DNA from 4 places in the Heyndrickxia sp. FSL K6-6286 genome. Region 1 is predicted to be linked to each of the others. Evidence: riboswitches for the same ligand, from Rfam matches in the RefSeq annotation. Region 1 holds a riboswitch; each other region holds the start of a gene.

Region 1 (4,115 bases):
TTTACCTCATAGCCTTCATATTTGAGTTCGAGTTCAATAAATCTTGCTAAATTCTTTTCATCTTCTATAATTAATATCCTTTTCATTTGAACACCTGCTTCATCTAACAAGTTTTCTTACTCTTCTTATTTTATACGAGTTTTAGAAAAAATTAAATCCATTACCGCATGGACTATTTCAACTGATTGAAAGGCAAATAACATAATCGCTGTTGCACTAAAAAATACGATGGGAATAAATCGTATCCACATAATGATGCGCCTCCTTTAAGATATACATATCATACAAAGCATAGATGAAAATCAGATGAGAAAAAGATAATAAAAAGAAAAAAAATAACCGGCTATATTAGCCGGAATTAAAGAAAGAACTTTATAATGAGTATAAAAAGAACTAACCATAGTAATGGGTAACAACTATGTAATGTCCTTTTAACGCAAAATCAATGGTACATAATAAATACTAAAGACTCATGAAAGAAAGATTAAAAATTCATGAGAAAATGTATTTTTCTCATCATACACTATAAATAATTGTTAAGAAAACGTTCATATTTTAACATTTTTCTATAAGTTGTCAATATAACAAATTACGTATAATTAAGGTAAACAAATCAAGGAGGTTTGCAAAATGACATTACGAATAAATAATCAAAGTTGGGTTTGGTTCGTTCTTTTAGCTACCTTGATATTGCTTGCGAATTTTTTACTATATAGGGTTGAATTTACACAACCAATTACACCCCTGATCACTATTGGTTCCTTTTTAGACTTTATTGTTACAATCCCCATACTAGCATATTTTTTTATAATTAGAAGACGCCTCTCCATTAAATATCTCTTTGCAATTATAGGTGCAGGGTATGTTGCCGCATGGCTGATTATTCCCGCAACTTATTTTCAAACACTATCCGCTGCAAAATACATTTTATTTGCTGTAGAAGGCACTTTTATTATTTTTGAATTGATTTTAATAGCATTATTATTAAAAAGACTACCTTCAGTTATAGACACATTCAAATCAAAACATGAGCGGATTCCTTTTTTTAAGGATCGATTAGAAAATTCCTTTCTCACCCATTTTAAGCCTTCAAAATTTCTATTTATTCTTATCTCAGAAATCTCCGTTTTTTATTATAGTTTGTTTGCATGGAAAAAAAGACCTAGTCATATACACTTCAAGGCCTTTTCATACCATAAAAAGACAAGTACGATCGCATTAAATATCATGATCATTCATGCTCTAATTATTGAATCTATAGGCTTTCACTTTTTATTACATCAGTGGAGTCCAATCATAACAATAATCGCTCTTGTGATTAATATATACGGTTTATTCATGTTACTTGCCGAAATACAAGCAGTTAGATTATGCCCTTATTTGTTATCGGATCAAAACCTAATTCTTCAAACAGGGATCATGAAGAAAATAGATATTCCTTTAAAACTTATTCTTTCCGTCAATGAGTACACTCGTTCCTCTCCTCTTTCTAAGCAGGAACTAGCTTCTATTTTTGATGCAGCTCCTTCTGACTTTATCAAGGAAAAGCCACAAATAGAAATAATTTTAAAAGATCCAATTCAGGCATCTTACTTGTATGGTATGACAAAAAAAGTAAATACTATTCATTTACGTGTTGATGACCCTCTATTATTTTTAAACACATTAAAGAACAAAATAGAATCATAGTGTTATGAGATTCTATTAGAATTTGAGTATTTAATAGATATATATTGTCATGAAAGCATCGAATATGCTATGATAAAACACAATATATAGTTATATACTATTTTTCCACAACTAAATATTGAATTATTTCAAGCGAAGGTGTCCATTTACTGGACTTAATAGGGAATCCGGTTTGACTCCGGAACTGTCCCCGCAACTGTATTTGTGAACGAACAAGACTAACCACTGTATCTAAATAGATATGGGAAGGTTCTTAAGTAGGCTGCACATAAGTCAGGAGACCTGCCTTTTCTTGAAAGTTTCAAATTTCTTCGGGGATTGAGAAGATGAAACGATAGTGAGAGTTTTTTTACTTTTATTTTTTTACATCTTTTCCTATCGTTTGATCCGCTCAACTTACTTGTGACGGATCTTTTTTTATGGCTTTTTTTAGACAAGTTTATTAAAAGTCACATTATCTATTGGAGGGAAAAAAATGACTCTAGTAACAAAGGGTGCTGAAATGACGGAATGGATGAATCACATAATGCAAATATTAGAAGGTTCTGATACAAAAAACGAAGATCTAACGTCGCTCTTGTTGTTTGGTAAAAATTTATTTGAGCAAAAACCATGGCTACCCGAGGATGAATGGGTAAATCAAATAATTCTAGAATGTTTATCAAACATAAACGCAGAAAATCCTAATTGGACTTATCATGCCTCTAACCTATTTATGGAACATCTATATTACAAAGCTTCACAAACACGTGGATACTTATTCAAAAATAAATATGGAAACCTACTAGAATTAATTGTTCGTCTTACAAAAGATGGTATTTATTCAAGAGAATTATTAAACAAGTATACAGAGGATGACATTCATTTGTTTGAATCCTTTATTGATCCGACAAGGGATGGACTTTTTACATATATTGGTATACGTACTTTAGCTGACAGATATTTGGCAACCGACCACAAAAAAAGAGTGTTTGAGTTACCTCAAGAACGTTGGATGATTATTGCGATGTATTTAATGCAAAATGAACCTATTGAGAATCGTATTCAGTTGGTAAAAGACGCTTACTGGGCATTAAGTAATCTTTACATGACCGTCGCTACACCTACACTATCTAATGCAGGAAAAAATTACGGGCAATTATCGAGCTGTTTTATCGATACTGTTGATGATAGTTTACAAGCCATCTTTGATAGTCATACTGATATTGCTAATCTATCAAAAAATGGTGGAGGTATTGGTGTTTATTTAGGAAAAATTCGTAGCCGTGGCAGTGCGATTAAAGGATTTAGTGGTGCTTCCTCTGGAGTACTTCCTTGGATGAAGCAATTAAATAATATTGCAGTGAGTGTGGATCAATTAGGGCAAAGAAAAGGAGCTATTTGTGTTTACTTAGATGTATGGCATAAGGATATTACTTCCTTTTTAGATTCTAAATTAAATAACGGGGACGAACGATTACGTACACATGATCTCTTTCATGGTGTTTGTCTTCCAGATTTGTTTATGGAACAAGTGGAGGCTCGCGAAAATTGGTATTTGTTTGATCCACATGAAGTAAGACAAACCCTAGGTTTTTCTCTAGAGGATTATTATGATGAACAAAAAGGCAAAGGAAGCTTTAGAGAGAAGTACTGGGAATGTGTTAACCACCCTACCCTGACGAAAACGAGTATACCCGCGATTGAATTGATGAAGAGAATTATGAAAAGCCAACTTGAATCAGGTGGTCCCTTCATGTTTTATCGTGATGAAGTGAATCGAAAAAATCCAAATAAGCATCAAGGTATGATCTATTCTAGTAATTTATGTACAGAAATTATGCAAAATCAAAGCCCTACAACGATGATCAGCCAATACACTGAGGATGGGAAAATCATGATTGAAAAACAGCCAGGCGATTTTGTTGTATGCAACTTATCATCTATTCATTTAGCTAAGGCAGTGAAAGATGATGTTCTTGAAAAACTTATCCCAATTCAAGTTCGGATGCTAGATAATGTCATTGATTTAAATACAATCCCTGTCGTACAAGCACAATTAACGAACAAAAAATATCGTGCAATAGGATTAGGAACATTTGGATGGCATCATTTACTAGCTTTAGAGAAAATTTCGTGGGAAAGTGAAGAGGCAATTGAATATGCAGATAAACTATATGAAAAAATTGCCTTTTTAACGATTAAGGCTAGCATGTTATTAGCACAAGAAAAGGGCGCATATGAGCTGTTCCACGGATCGGATTGGGAAACTGGTTCTTATTTTGATGCTAGAGGATATTTCAACTCTGAAAGCTCCCATCCCTGGTTACGATTATTCCAAGATATCCAAAAATTCGGGATAAGAAATGGCTACCTAATGGCAGTTGCTCCTAACTCATCAACATCATTAATAGCAGGAAGCTCAGCAAGCATTGATCCAATTTTTC
Region 2 (4,115 bases), 2.0 Mb from region 1:
AAGAGAAACATATTCATTTAAATGTCTTGATGAATGATGTGCCTCCGCTCGAAATACCTGCCCGATTTCAAAAACACGTTCGAAACCACTTGCTACCATCATTTGTTTATAAAATTGAGGTGATTGTGCTAAATGGGCGTTTTTCCCAAAATAATTTAGGCTAAATACATTTGCACCTCCTTCTGCACCCTGAGAGACAATTTTTGGTGTAAAAATTCGTGTAAATCCATGTGATGTAAAAAAATCGCCAAATGACTGTGATAATACACTTTGAATTTTAAAAATGGCTTGATTTTTTTCATGTCTTAAAGATAAGGTACGATGGTTAAGAAGATGATCCATTCCAGCTTTCAATTCCGATTGATTGATTTCAAATGGGATCTCCTTTTGACTTTTATTGATCACTCTAATATCTCTCACATGTATTTCTACGCCCAATTTTTGTTTCTTTGATTCAACAACGTCCCCGATGATCTCAACAATTGATTCATTTTCTACTTTGAAATTTAACCATTCTTTCTCCAAAATACATTGAATAATCCCGCCCCTATCCCGAAGTAACAGGAAGGTAACTTTTGATAAATAACGTTGTTTGTGAACCCAACCCGATAATTTTACCGTTTCACCAGCCTTATAAGGTGTTTCCGTCGTTACTATTCGAATCATTTTGACTTCCTCCTTTTCATTGATAAAGAATCAAATAAAAAAATTCGCCCCTATATAAACATAGGGACGAATTTTTTCCGTGGTACCACCCAGATTGCCTTTTTACCAGCCTCTCATTCCACATAACGAGTGGTACCGTCTGATTCTACTTTGCCTTTAAGCATTTCTTTCAGCACTTACGGATGTCACCATGATAACCTTGATGCGTTTTTCCACCAACCAAACGCTCTCTATAATCAAGGACTTATCATTTCCTTCCGATCATTGATTTCCATATTTTGATTGTAGAAGATTATATATTTACGAAAGGAAAATGTCAACCTATTCAGAGTATAAAAAAATGCTTCATTATTCACTCTCTTCATTGTACACTTGTAGTAAGTGAATACCTGCAGGGAATAGGTTGCTAAGATATTAGCATTAATAGGGAATTCGGTGTGATACCGAAGCTGTTTCCGCAACTGTAAGTGCCGATGAAATAAGAAGTAAACCACTGTTTGCAACATCGAAAACGGGAAGGTTCTTAAAGTAAATTGACGCACAAGCCAGGAGACCTGCCTATTCTTGAACGTAACATGCTCTTCGGAAGATAAGAGATTTTATGGCAGCTCGATTGGTTCTTCATATCGTTTAATAAAGGATCATTTTCCCGCCGGCCAAATTCTATCTGGGCGGTTTTTTTGTGTTCTATTTTACAAGTATATTGATATCCTCGTTATGAAACTATATAGATCGAAACCAGACGAATTTTTTCTGAAGTGTTATGAGGTAAGCATTTAAAATATTTAAGATTAGGAGAAAAAGACATGGTAAAAAAAGACTTACGTTATTTATGCTATCCCTTTATGCGCGAATCCGCTTCAACCGTTGATTTCGAAATTAGAACAGATTCATTAACAACGCGTATTGGACAAGCTGCTTCCTTAACAAAGGATATTCCTATTGTTTATGAAGATTTAATGTACTTGCTTCCAATGGCCTATCATCTAAATGGATCTGTACGCGGAAAGCTTGCCATTAGCGAGGAAGATTTAAATCGTCTAAGCAGCATGTATGATTTTTATGTTACGGAAACAGATGGTCGCATTGATCGATTTGTACTTCCACAAGGGACGGCTGCTGCATGTGCTCTACATGTATGTAGAAGTGAGGCAAAAAAGTCCGTTCGTGCTTTACATAAGGTAAGTCTTGAAAGAGAGGTTCCGGATATCTTATTCAATTATACGAATCTACTAGCTAATGTCCTATTTTACATGGCGGTCTATGTAAACAAGGATAAAGGTGTTGAAGAAATCCAATTTGTCAGTAAATCTTATCCAATAAGACCGATAAAAAAGAAAGTAGGGAAATAACTTGAAGAAATATCATTTGTTTCATTGGCTAACAGCTATCATGTTAATCATTTTCTTAGCAGGCTGCCAATCCAATCAGAGCAGCAATGAACCTAAAAAAGGGGATACACCTGAACAAGTAAAAGTGTATACCGTGAAGGATGATACGGGCAAAGAAGTTTCCTTCAAAAAAGCTCCTGAAACGGTCATTTCATTGCAGCCTAGTAATACTGAAATTCTTTTTGCCATTGGAGCTGGAGATAAAGTAATTGGCGCAACGGAATATGATAATTATCCAGAGCAAGCAAGTAAAATTGAACGTGTATCGGACTCTGTTACCATTAATACAGAAAAAATTATTGCACTAAAACCAGATATTGTCATTGCTTATACAATCGGAGATGAAAATGCCTTAAAACCAATTGAAGATGCAGGTATTCCTGTATTTGTCATACAATCTGCTTCTTCCTTTGAGGATGTTTATGGTGATATCCAACAAATTTCAGAAGTAATGGGTGTGAAAGAAAAAGGGGAAGAACTTATTACCAATATTCGCACTCATATAAATGATATCGAAAATAAATTAAAAAATATCGAAAAACCAAAACGCGTATATTTTGAAATAAGCCCATCTCCTGATATTTATTCAACAGGCAAAAACACATTCCAACAAGAAATCCTCCAAACAGCTGGTGTAGAGAATATCTTTGGGAATCAAGAAGGTTGGATCAAGGTTTCAGAAGAGACAGTCATCAAGCAGAATCCTGAAATCATTGCAACAACTGTCGATTATATCGAAGGCCCTGTAGCAGAAATCAAAGCTCGTAAAGGATGGGAAACCATAGAAGCGATTAATAAGGATAGAGTATACCAATTGGACTCGGATATCATGTCGCGCCCAGGCCCAAGAATTGCTGAAGCGGTTGAATTAGTTGCTAAAATGGCGTACCCAGAATATTTTAAATGAGACTAAAGCTGGAGTGTTGATCACTCCAGCTTTTAACTTTAGCTATAATCAATATAGTACTTTCAGAATTCATGAAAAGAACATCATAAAGATAACTAAGTTCGAATATCTCGACTTAGAGAATAGTAGTGAGCAAAACCGAATCTATCTAATATATTTCTCGGCACTACCTCTTTGCTGAATAAATTTCGATTTTGCAGGGAGAATAATTTTAAAAAAAATCTTTTACACAAGTAACAAACGATACGAAAACAGCCTAAAGGTAAAACGAATCCTAAAAAGCCTTTTTTAATTTAGCTCTTTTATAAATAGTTTTAATGGATCAGCATCCTGGGATAATTTCGTTAATAAGTCAAATTGAAATCCTAATTTTAATAAAAGATTTTCTGATGCATGATTATCGGTAGTTGTAATGGCTGCGAGCCTACTTATATTTAATTCGGTTTTTGCATAGATCATGACTGCCCGAGCTGATTCATATCCATACCCTTTACCTGTAAAGTCTTTCAGAAAAGCAAAACCCAAATCAACATCCTCTAATCCATTTCTCTTAACCAAGCCACACATACCAATAGGTATTCCATCTTCTTTTAAAGTCACTAAATACAAACCAAATCCCAACTCGTTATACATTTTTATAAGGCTTTGCTCGATATACTTTTTTGCATCCTCAATGGTTTTAATCCCTTTGTCACCGATATATTTGATCCAATCAGGCTCATTAAGGAGATTTAAAATAAACTCAGCATCATCTTCTGTAAATCTTCGAAGTAATAATCTTTCTGTTTCGATCATCATTATCACCTTTTCTTCGAAAAAATTTAATTTATGAGTATTAGATATTTATGTTTGGTTCTATCGTTGTAACACATTCTTAGGAACTAAATATTGATAAGACAAAATAAGCATACTATAAGTGCATAGACCATCTATCAATGATCATAGTATATAACGATTTTGTATGTCTGAACATTGTAAAGCTACATAGCTGACTAAGAAAAAACGTTTATTCTTTCATTGTATTGATGAAGAAATATAATACCCCAAACCTTTTCAGAAATAGCACAGCTTGTTTTCATACTTTTTTCCGTTGTCTGTTTATTTAGCTTCTACTGTTAAACTATTTGTATAAAATTAAGATTTTTAGCGCA
Region 3 (4,115 bases), 670 kb from region 1:
GCGCTTGAAGTAAACGTTCCTTTCCAATGAATTCTTCAACAAAATCATTCGCAGGTTCACGTAATATTTCATCAGGAGACCCTACTTGGACTAATTTCCCATCACGCATAATAACAATCTGATCTGCCAATTTTAATGCTTCGTCCATATCATGCGTAACGAAAACAATTGTTTTTCCTAATGATTTCTGTAATTTTTTGAATTCATCTTGCAATGAATCTCTTGTAATAGGATCCAATGCACCAAATGGTTCATCCATTAAGATTAATGGCTGGTCTGCAGCTAGAGCCCTTAGTACCCCGATCCTTTGCTGCTGTCCACCACTTAGTTCATGTGGATAGCGATCTAAATAATCTTCTGTCATATTTACAAGTTTGAGCAGTTCTTTTGCTCGGTCACGGCGCTTTTCTTCCGGCCATTTTAATAGTTTTGGAATGAGTGATATATTTTGTTGAATGGTCATATGAGGGAATAAACCTATTTGTTGAATGACGTAGCCAATTTCACGTCTAAGTTGTACGGGATCTTTTTCTAAAATATTTTTTCCATTAATATAAATACTTCCACTTGTTGGTTCTATTAAACGGTTAATCATTTTCATCGTCGTTGTTTTCCCACAACCACTTGGACCGATAAAAACGATAAATTCGCCTGCTTTAAATTCAAGATTTAAGTCATCAACCGCTTTTTTTCCTCCCTTATATATCTTTGTAACATGATCAAATTTTAACAAATCGATACACCTCCGTAATTTTACCAATGAAACAGTTGGAACAATTAACCATTTGGTATACTATGCAATTTTTTTCGTATATGTCACTATTTAAGTATAACGTAAAGTTTGTAAAATAAAAAGTTTATAGATTGCATATATTGCATCAATTTTACATTAATATAAATAGTTAAAGACTATCATCCTCTCATTTCTTACTATTCCTCCTTATTGCTTTCATTTCCTCATTCAGAAAAGATTTTATTTTTCATTGGATATATGATACATTGACTTTGTATATGAGGTATTTAAAGGAGCAAACTACCTATGGAAGAAAAGCACTTGCGAGTCATTGATCAAGCTAAGGAACAATATATTGAAAAAATTGCTGATAATATGAAGACGTATGGAGTTTCCCCTACAGTCGGTCGTATTCTTGGTATTATTTATATGAATAGAAAACCAATGACATTAGATGAGCTATCCACTGCAACTGGAATGAGTAAAACAAGAATGAGTCAAGTTGTTAGAGAGATGCTAGATATTAATATTGCTGAAAAAGTTTTTGAAAAAGGGGTTCGTAAAGATATTTATGATGTAGAAACAGATTATTACGAAACCTTTATTTCAATTTTCACCTCAAATTGGAGAAAAACGATTAACCGCAATAAAATTTTTGAAAAAAAATTAACACGTGAGCTGCTGATGTTAAAAGATAATGAAGAATTATCACAGGAAGCAGAAGATCAAATCAATGAATTATTAAAGGAAATGAAAATTTGGTCGGATTATTATCAATGGCTTACTCGTTTAGTTGACTTTTTTGAAAGTGGTGAAATATTCGAGCATGTGCCGAAAACCACTGAATGGAGAGGAAAATAATTAACATATAAGCTCCGTGGTAATATACCCTTTTTATATTGAAATAAAACATAGAAAATATTTCAAGCAGTAGTTTTCATGTAAAAATCTACTGCTTTTTATTAAGCTTTTTTCTAAGTTAAAATAAATATAAACGTTATAAAATTTTTCACTCTCATTATTTCCTTTCATCCTATAAAAGAAGGTGACCAATTGACTGGAATTATACTATTTGATGGAGTATGTAATTTTTGTAATGGAAGCGTACAATTTATTATAAAAAGGGACCAAAATAAATATTTTAAATTTGCTTCTCTTCAAAGCGAAGTTGGGGAAAAATTATTAATGGAGTATAGAGTAAACAGCTTAATTGACAGCTTTGTACTTATTGAGGGTGGCAAATTGTACACAAAATCGGAAGCGGCATTACGAGTTTGCCGAAGTCTTAATGGATTATGGAAATGGGGATATGCTTTTCGAATTATCCCACTACCAATAAGAAATTTGATCTACGATATTATCGCGAAAAATCGTTATCGCTGGTTTGGTAAAAGGGATAGCTGTATGATCCCATCAAAGGAAGATCAGGAAAGATTCTTATTATAGTAACCTATCATTATGATAAAAATAAAATGGAGTCGTCATATAAATGTAAAGAACGACTCCATTTTTTATACAAATATTTTAAGGCTGTTTTTTGAGTAATAACTCTTTTTCCCAATCAGCTTCCAGCATAACTTTTGGCACTGGTGTCGGTTTTCCGTATTCATCAAGTGCTACCATTGTTAAGGTGGATGTAGTTGTTAATCGTTTTTCTTCCTCCTCTAAATTCTCACACTCGACCTTTACATAAACCTTCATTGATGTCCTCCCAGTTGAAAGGACAAATGCCTCTAAAGTCAAAATGTCGCCAACTTTTGCAGAGGAAACAAAATGAACAGCATCGATTGACGCAGTTACTACGACTTTTCGAGAGTGCTTCATTGCTGAAATAGCAGCAATTTCATCAATATACGATAAGATGGTTCCTCCAAAAATAGTTTCCATATGGTTCGTATCTGGAGGTAATACTAGTTTAGTTTGATAGGTTCTTGATACATTTACAGAAATTGTTTTCTCCATCATTTCTCCACTTTCATGTATATTTACCACTATGAAGTACAGGAGAGAAGAAATTAAAATTAAAGGTACTGACCATTTTTCTTAAGACAGATTCCCCTAACATAAAATAGATGTTTTACCTATCTTAAATGGTAAATCACATATTGTTAGCCAGTCCTAAAAATACGCTGATAGCAGAACAGACCAAATCATTAATTGTCTATTAATCTACCAATGTGTACGAATCTTCCCAACTCCCGAGGAAAATAAGTCGCTATAAATATGGCAGGTCTCCTGACTCGTGTATCATTCTACTTTAAGTCCTTCCCATCCAAAATTGGACAGTGGTTATCCTTATTTCGTCAACACTTACAGTTGCGGGTACAGTTCTGGAATTTCACCAGATTCCCTTTTAATTTTTGGCAAACACCATATTTATCGGCAAATATTTCACTATAGTAGTATAGAATTATCATAATATATTATGAATTGACTTACAATTTATAATTTTAAAGATTAAGTGAAAAATATTGAACGATTTGTTCTCTTTCTGTTGCTTAATCAAATTTTATACTTTCCAGTTCAGGAATCGTTTGCAACATTTTTAATATTTCAGTCTCCTTTTTCTTCAACTTCTTTGATTTTAATTGTAAATCCACGACAAAAAGTGGATGATTATCAACTGACGTTACTTTTACCTGGTACGATTTCACATCTAAATGATTTTCGGATAAAATAGTGAGTGCCGCAGAAATCGCTTCATTTGTTCGAACATGAATCGTTAATTTATGAAACTTCGGAAAAACTGGTTGAAATAATCTACTTAAAATTTCTAAAGCAATTAATACTAAGAGCGTTCCAAAAATACTTACAATATACATGCCTGCACCTATCGCTAATCCAATTCCAGCTGTTGACCAAAGTCCAGCTGCAGTTGTTAACCCATGAACGGATTGACGTTGTATAAGAATGGTACCTGCACCTAAGAAACCAACTCCACTGATGACTCCTGCCGCAATTCGGCTTGGGTCTAATTCAATTGTTCCACTATTTACAACATCAAAAAATGCATATTTTGAAACGATCATTGCTAATGCACTTCCGACGGCCACAAGGAAATGGGTACGTAATCCTGCTTCTTTATAACGCTTTTCTCTTTCAAATCCGACAAGTGCTCCCAATATCCCCGCAATTACAAGTCTTGCAATTAATTCAAGCTCTATCATTATATATGACCCCTTTCCCCATTAATTTATGGCTTTGATGATTATGCTATTACAAATCTAACATAGATTCATTTTTCCTTTCTAAAGGTTTGATTAGGTTTCAATCTCACTAGCAAAACTAAGTTACATCTATTTATATATGTTTTATTAGTTTATCCTACTTAAAAAATAAAAAAACGAGTGTATAAAAATATACACTCGAACTTAGTTGCAAG
Region 4 (4,115 bases), 2.0 Mb from region 1:
AATGGTAGTAATCCTTTATGATTAGGTCCACGAATAATCCGTATTAAATGAGGAATCACTAATCCAACAAAACCAATCGCACCTGAAACTGAAACGGCAGCACCAGTTAATATTGATCCAGCAATTAGAATAAGAAGCTTTCGCTTTTCAACATTTACCCCCAGATGTTGGGCACGTTCTTCACCTAATGACATCGCATTAAGCTCTTTCACATTCATTAATAATAATATTGAACCTATGAGAAAGAATGGAATAATAATATATACATAACTCCACCCTCGCATAGATACACTTCCAAGTAGCCAACCAATGATTTGTCTTAACTCATCGCCTGTTAAAGCAATGATTAGGGAAATAAACGAACTAAAAAATGAACTAAATATAATGCCAGTTAATATAATTGTTTCTACTTTCATTGATCTCTCAATTTTTTTTGCAAAAAATAAAACACTAAATATCGTAATAAATGAACCAATTATGCTCATTAATGGCAATGTAAGTATTCCGATGAATGGTATAGATAAATGAAAGAATAATGTTGCAACTGCTCCAACAGAGGCTCCAGACGACACCCCTAAAGTATATGGGTCTGCTAAAGGATTTCGAAGCAACCCTTGAAATGCCGCACCTGCAATCGATAATGAAGCACCAACTAGCCCAGCCAATATTACACGAGGCAGTCGAATATCTAAAACAATATTCGTATTCATCGCATCTATTTTATCACTTAATGGAAAGTGGAAAATAGCCGCTCCGATGATTTGGATGATATCCTTCATTGGCACCGTTACTGAACCAATGGAAATGCCTATTAAAATAGAAAAACTTAAAAAAACCACTCCAAATAGATAAGGAAAATAATTATTCTTCCGTAGATACCGAATAGTAATTGGCTTCTGCAGTCTCTTTCAACTCCTTTTAGTACATTTGAAAAAGGACTGTCTAAAAAGGAGACAGACCCCTATGCCTTTAGACAGCCCCTATTTCTATCAATCAATTTTCTTCTGTTTTGTTCTCTTTTCTTTTGCCGTCACGAAAAACCTTGGCACTTCGAATATATTCTACATCTTTTTTTCCTGATCGGTGATTAATTACTCTTGCAAGAGCAAAAAAATAGTCCGACAAACGATTCAAATACATTTGAGCGAGTGGAGGAACAATTTCTTCAGCTTTTGAGAAACTAACAACTAGACGCTCAGCACGTCTTGTAACTGTTCTTGCTATATGAATAGAAGCAGCCGCTTTTGTCCCACCAGGTAAAATAAAGCGTTCCAATTCAGGTGTACTGGCGATATACTCATCAATCTTCTCTTCAAGGTAATCAATCATGTCTTGTTGAAGCTTATAAGGACGTTTAGTTGATTTTGTCGCTAGATCCCCTCCGCAATCAAATAATTCATGTTGAATTTTTTCAAGATCATCAAGTACGTCAGAAAAAAGATCGGGATCCAATTCAGCCATCGCTTGTCCAACAAAACAATTCACTTCATCCACTGTTCCATAAGCTTGTACCCTTAAATCATCTTTATCTACTCTACCACCGATGATACTTGTTTGCCCCTTGTCACCTGTTCTAGTATAGATTCTCATAACATTTCCTCCTCACTCTTATCTCCACTTATTTAAATGTATCGGGATATATTGCCTTTGCCATTTCCTCTAAACCTTCCACAAGACGTGGACCTGGTCTTGACACTTTGTCAGAATCGACACTATATACTCGTTTATTTTTAATGGCGGATACTTCTTCCCACCCTTTACGGCTATAAGCTTGTTCTACTGCGTCCTTTACATAATAACCATATGTTATGATCATTACATCCGGATTTGCTTTAACTGCTGCTTCTTCCGAATATTTCGGCCATCCTTCTTCAGCAGCTGCAATATTTTTGGCGCCAAGCATTTCTAGCATTTCATTCATGAAGGTACCTGAACCTGCTGTATAAATATCTGGTGGAGCAGAGATTTCCATCCATACATTTGGTTGCTCCTCCTTGGAAATTCCTGCCGCCTTTTCTTTAATTTCTTCAACTTTTGCTTTCATTCCATCGACAATTTCATCCGCTTTTTCCTTTGTCCCAGTTGCTGCACCAATCATTTCAATCGTTTTATACGTATCTGCAAATGAGCTTGCATTATTGACGGCAATAACCTTAATTCCTGAATCCTCTAATTGCTTTAATCCATCCTTAGAATTATGAGCCTGTGAAGCATCAGCTAAAACAATATCAGGTTTTAAAGAAATTATTTTTTCAACATTGAATTCTTGTCCACCAACTTTTTCCTTTGACTGCGCCTGTTCGGGATAATTGTCAAAATCCGAGACACCAACAATTTCTTTATCTAACCCAAGGGCAAAGGCTGTTTCTGTATTACTTGGAAGAAGGGAAACAATTTTCTCTGGCTTCTTATCAATAGTAATTTCTTTATCGGTTCCATCCGTAATTGTTACGGGAAAAGCTTGGTCTTGTTGCTTAGTCTCCTGCTTATTATCACTTACTTTCTTTTCACTATCCTGCTGTGTACCACATGCAGCCAATATAAAAATTAGTAAAAAAATAGGTATAAATCTTAATAGCTTTTTCATTTGTAAACTCCTTTTTACATTTAAAATAGTCATAAAGATGGCCGTTTTCACAAAGATCCTTTATCCTCCATAATTAATGTAGAAGGAAAAAAACAATACATTTGTTCATATCTTTTATGAAAAAGACCTAAAAAAAACATCTCTAATAAAAGAGATGTCATATGTAAAACGGTATAATAGCAAATCATGCACGCTAAAAAACGTTTTCGTCAACACCCCCCTATCCTCGTAGGCAAACTGGTGCACTCAAAAAACAGGCAGGTCTCCTGGCTCATGATCATTGCTCCCTGTACCTTCCCTTATCCTTTAATGGATAAAGTGGATATTACAGTTTGCTCCCATTTACAGTGGCGGGACCGCGTTGGAATTACACCAAACTTCCCTTTTAAACCTTCACAAAGAAAGTACCTGTTTTCGTTGCAATATATTAAATTTTCAACCATTAACAATTATACAGGAAAGATATATGGATGACTATCCTGAAAAATTTTATGCTAATAAATGATTTACAGCACTACCAAACTCCCAGCACATCTAACATGACAACAAAAATTAAAATTGGTGCAACAAAACGTATGAGGAAATACCAAGCTTCGAACAGTCCTCTTTTAAGACCGCTCCCTTGTTTTAATTCCTCGTAAAGAACGGATTTCTTCACTTTAAGTGGTACAAAAATAGCGATAAGAAGGGCACCAAGCGGCATTAAAATATTACTAACGGTATAATCCATTAAATCGAAAAATGTTTTACCTAAAAGAGTAACATCACCTAACGCTCCGTATGAAAGGGCAGATGGAATACCAAAAATAAAGATGGCAATTCCGATGATCCATGACCATTTTTTACGTCCTTTTATATCCTTTTTAGTGATCACAGACACAATAATTTCAAGCATAGAAAAAGCTGATGTTAATGCCGCAAAAAGGAATAAAATTAAAAATGCTATAAAGAAAAGCATTCCAAGCGGTAACTGACTGAAGACTGTTGGAAGTACATTAAATAACAGTACAGGTCCTGCACCCGGCTCCAATCCTAAAGCAAATACTGCTGGAAAGATTGCTAAACCAGCTAAAAGTACAATGACTAAATTCATTACTACAATAGAAAAAGCTGAACGGGGTAAGCTTTGATTTTTCGGTAAATACGAACTATACGTCACCATTACTGAAACACCTACACTTAACGTAAAGAATGATTGCCCCATGGCTTCCAAGATCGTTTTTGAAGTTAATTTTGAAAAGTCCGGTTGCAGTAAAAAGGATATACCAGCCATTGCTCCATCTAAGGTAATTGAACGAATAACTAATAATATAAATAGTATAAATAATGCAGGCATCATAATCTTACTTGCTTGTTCAATCCCTTTTTGAACCCCTCTTGCAACAACAACAATCGTCATTAGAATAAATAATAATTGCACGATTAAACTAATAATTGGATCAGAAATTGTGTCCCCAAATACTTGTGTATATTGATCAGATGAAAGACCGTTTAACTGACCGGTAATCGCCTTGTATAAATAAATAAT

Evidence for each region. Region 1 has a riboswitch for cobalamin ahead of MHI39_RS11460 (ribonucleoside-diphosphate reductase subunit alpha). Riboswitches for the same ligand answer to the same signal wherever they lie in the genome.
Region 2: linked by a shared signal. The riboswitch ahead of MHI39_RS01495 (hypothetical protein) and the one ahead of MHI39_RS11460 (ribonucleoside-diphosphate reductase subunit alpha) in region 1 are both predicted to bind cobalamin.
Region 3: linked by a shared signal. The riboswitch ahead of MHI39_RS14925 (acyl-CoA thioesterase) and the one ahead of MHI39_RS11460 (ribonucleoside-diphosphate reductase subunit alpha) in region 1 are both predicted to bind cobalamin.
Region 4: linked by a shared signal. The riboswitch ahead of MHI39_RS21815 (ABC transporter substrate-binding protein) and the one ahead of MHI39_RS11460 (ribonucleoside-diphosphate reductase subunit alpha) in region 1 are both predicted to bind cobalamin.

What each region holds. Positions count from the first base shown of each region.
Region 1 is NZ_CP152029.1:2,266,941-2,271,055, reverse strand. Features, by position in the region: gene MHI39_RS11475 (response regulator transcription factor) at 1-86, opposite strand, end outside; gene MHI39_RS11470 (hypothetical protein) at 126-251, opposite strand; gene MHI39_RS11465 (hypothetical protein) at 631-1,689, shown strand; cobalamin riboswitch at 1,809-1,994, shown strand; gene MHI39_RS11460 (ribonucleoside-diphosphate reductase subunit alpha) at 2,165-4,115, shown strand, end outside.
Region 2 is NZ_CP152029.1:267,167-271,281, reverse strand. Features, by position in the region: gene aspS (aspartate--tRNA(Asn) ligase) at 1-666, opposite strand, end outside; T-box leader at 726-940, opposite strand; cobalamin riboswitch at 1,050-1,243, shown strand; gene MHI39_RS01495 (hypothetical protein) at 1,473-2,018, shown strand; gene MHI39_RS01490 (ABC transporter substrate-binding protein) at 2,020-2,964, shown strand; gene MHI39_RS01485 (GNAT family N-acetyltransferase) at 3,253-3,765, opposite strand.
Region 3 is NZ_CP152029.1:2,939,890-2,944,004, forward strand. Features, by position in the region: gene MHI39_RS14910 (betaine/proline/choline family ABC transporter ATP-binding protein) at 1-733, opposite strand, end outside; gene MHI39_RS14915 (GbsR/MarR family transcriptional regulator) at 1,040-1,594, shown strand; gene MHI39_RS14920 (thiol-disulfide oxidoreductase DCC family protein) at 1,787-2,179, shown strand; gene MHI39_RS14925 (acyl-CoA thioesterase) at 2,258-2,695, opposite strand; cobalamin riboswitch at 2,941-3,123, opposite strand; gene MHI39_RS14930 (MgtC/SapB family protein) at 3,232-3,903, opposite strand.
Region 4 is NZ_CP152029.1:4,312,591-4,316,705, forward strand. Features, by position in the region: gene MHI39_RS21805 (iron ABC transporter permease) at 1-890, opposite strand, end outside; gene MHI39_RS21810 (cob(I)yrinic acid a,c-diamide adenosyltransferase) at 994-1,590, opposite strand; gene MHI39_RS21815 (ABC transporter substrate-binding protein) at 1,619-2,587, opposite strand; cobalamin riboswitch at 2,826-3,014, opposite strand; gene MHI39_RS21820 (sodium-dependent transporter) at 3,102-4,115, opposite strand, start outside.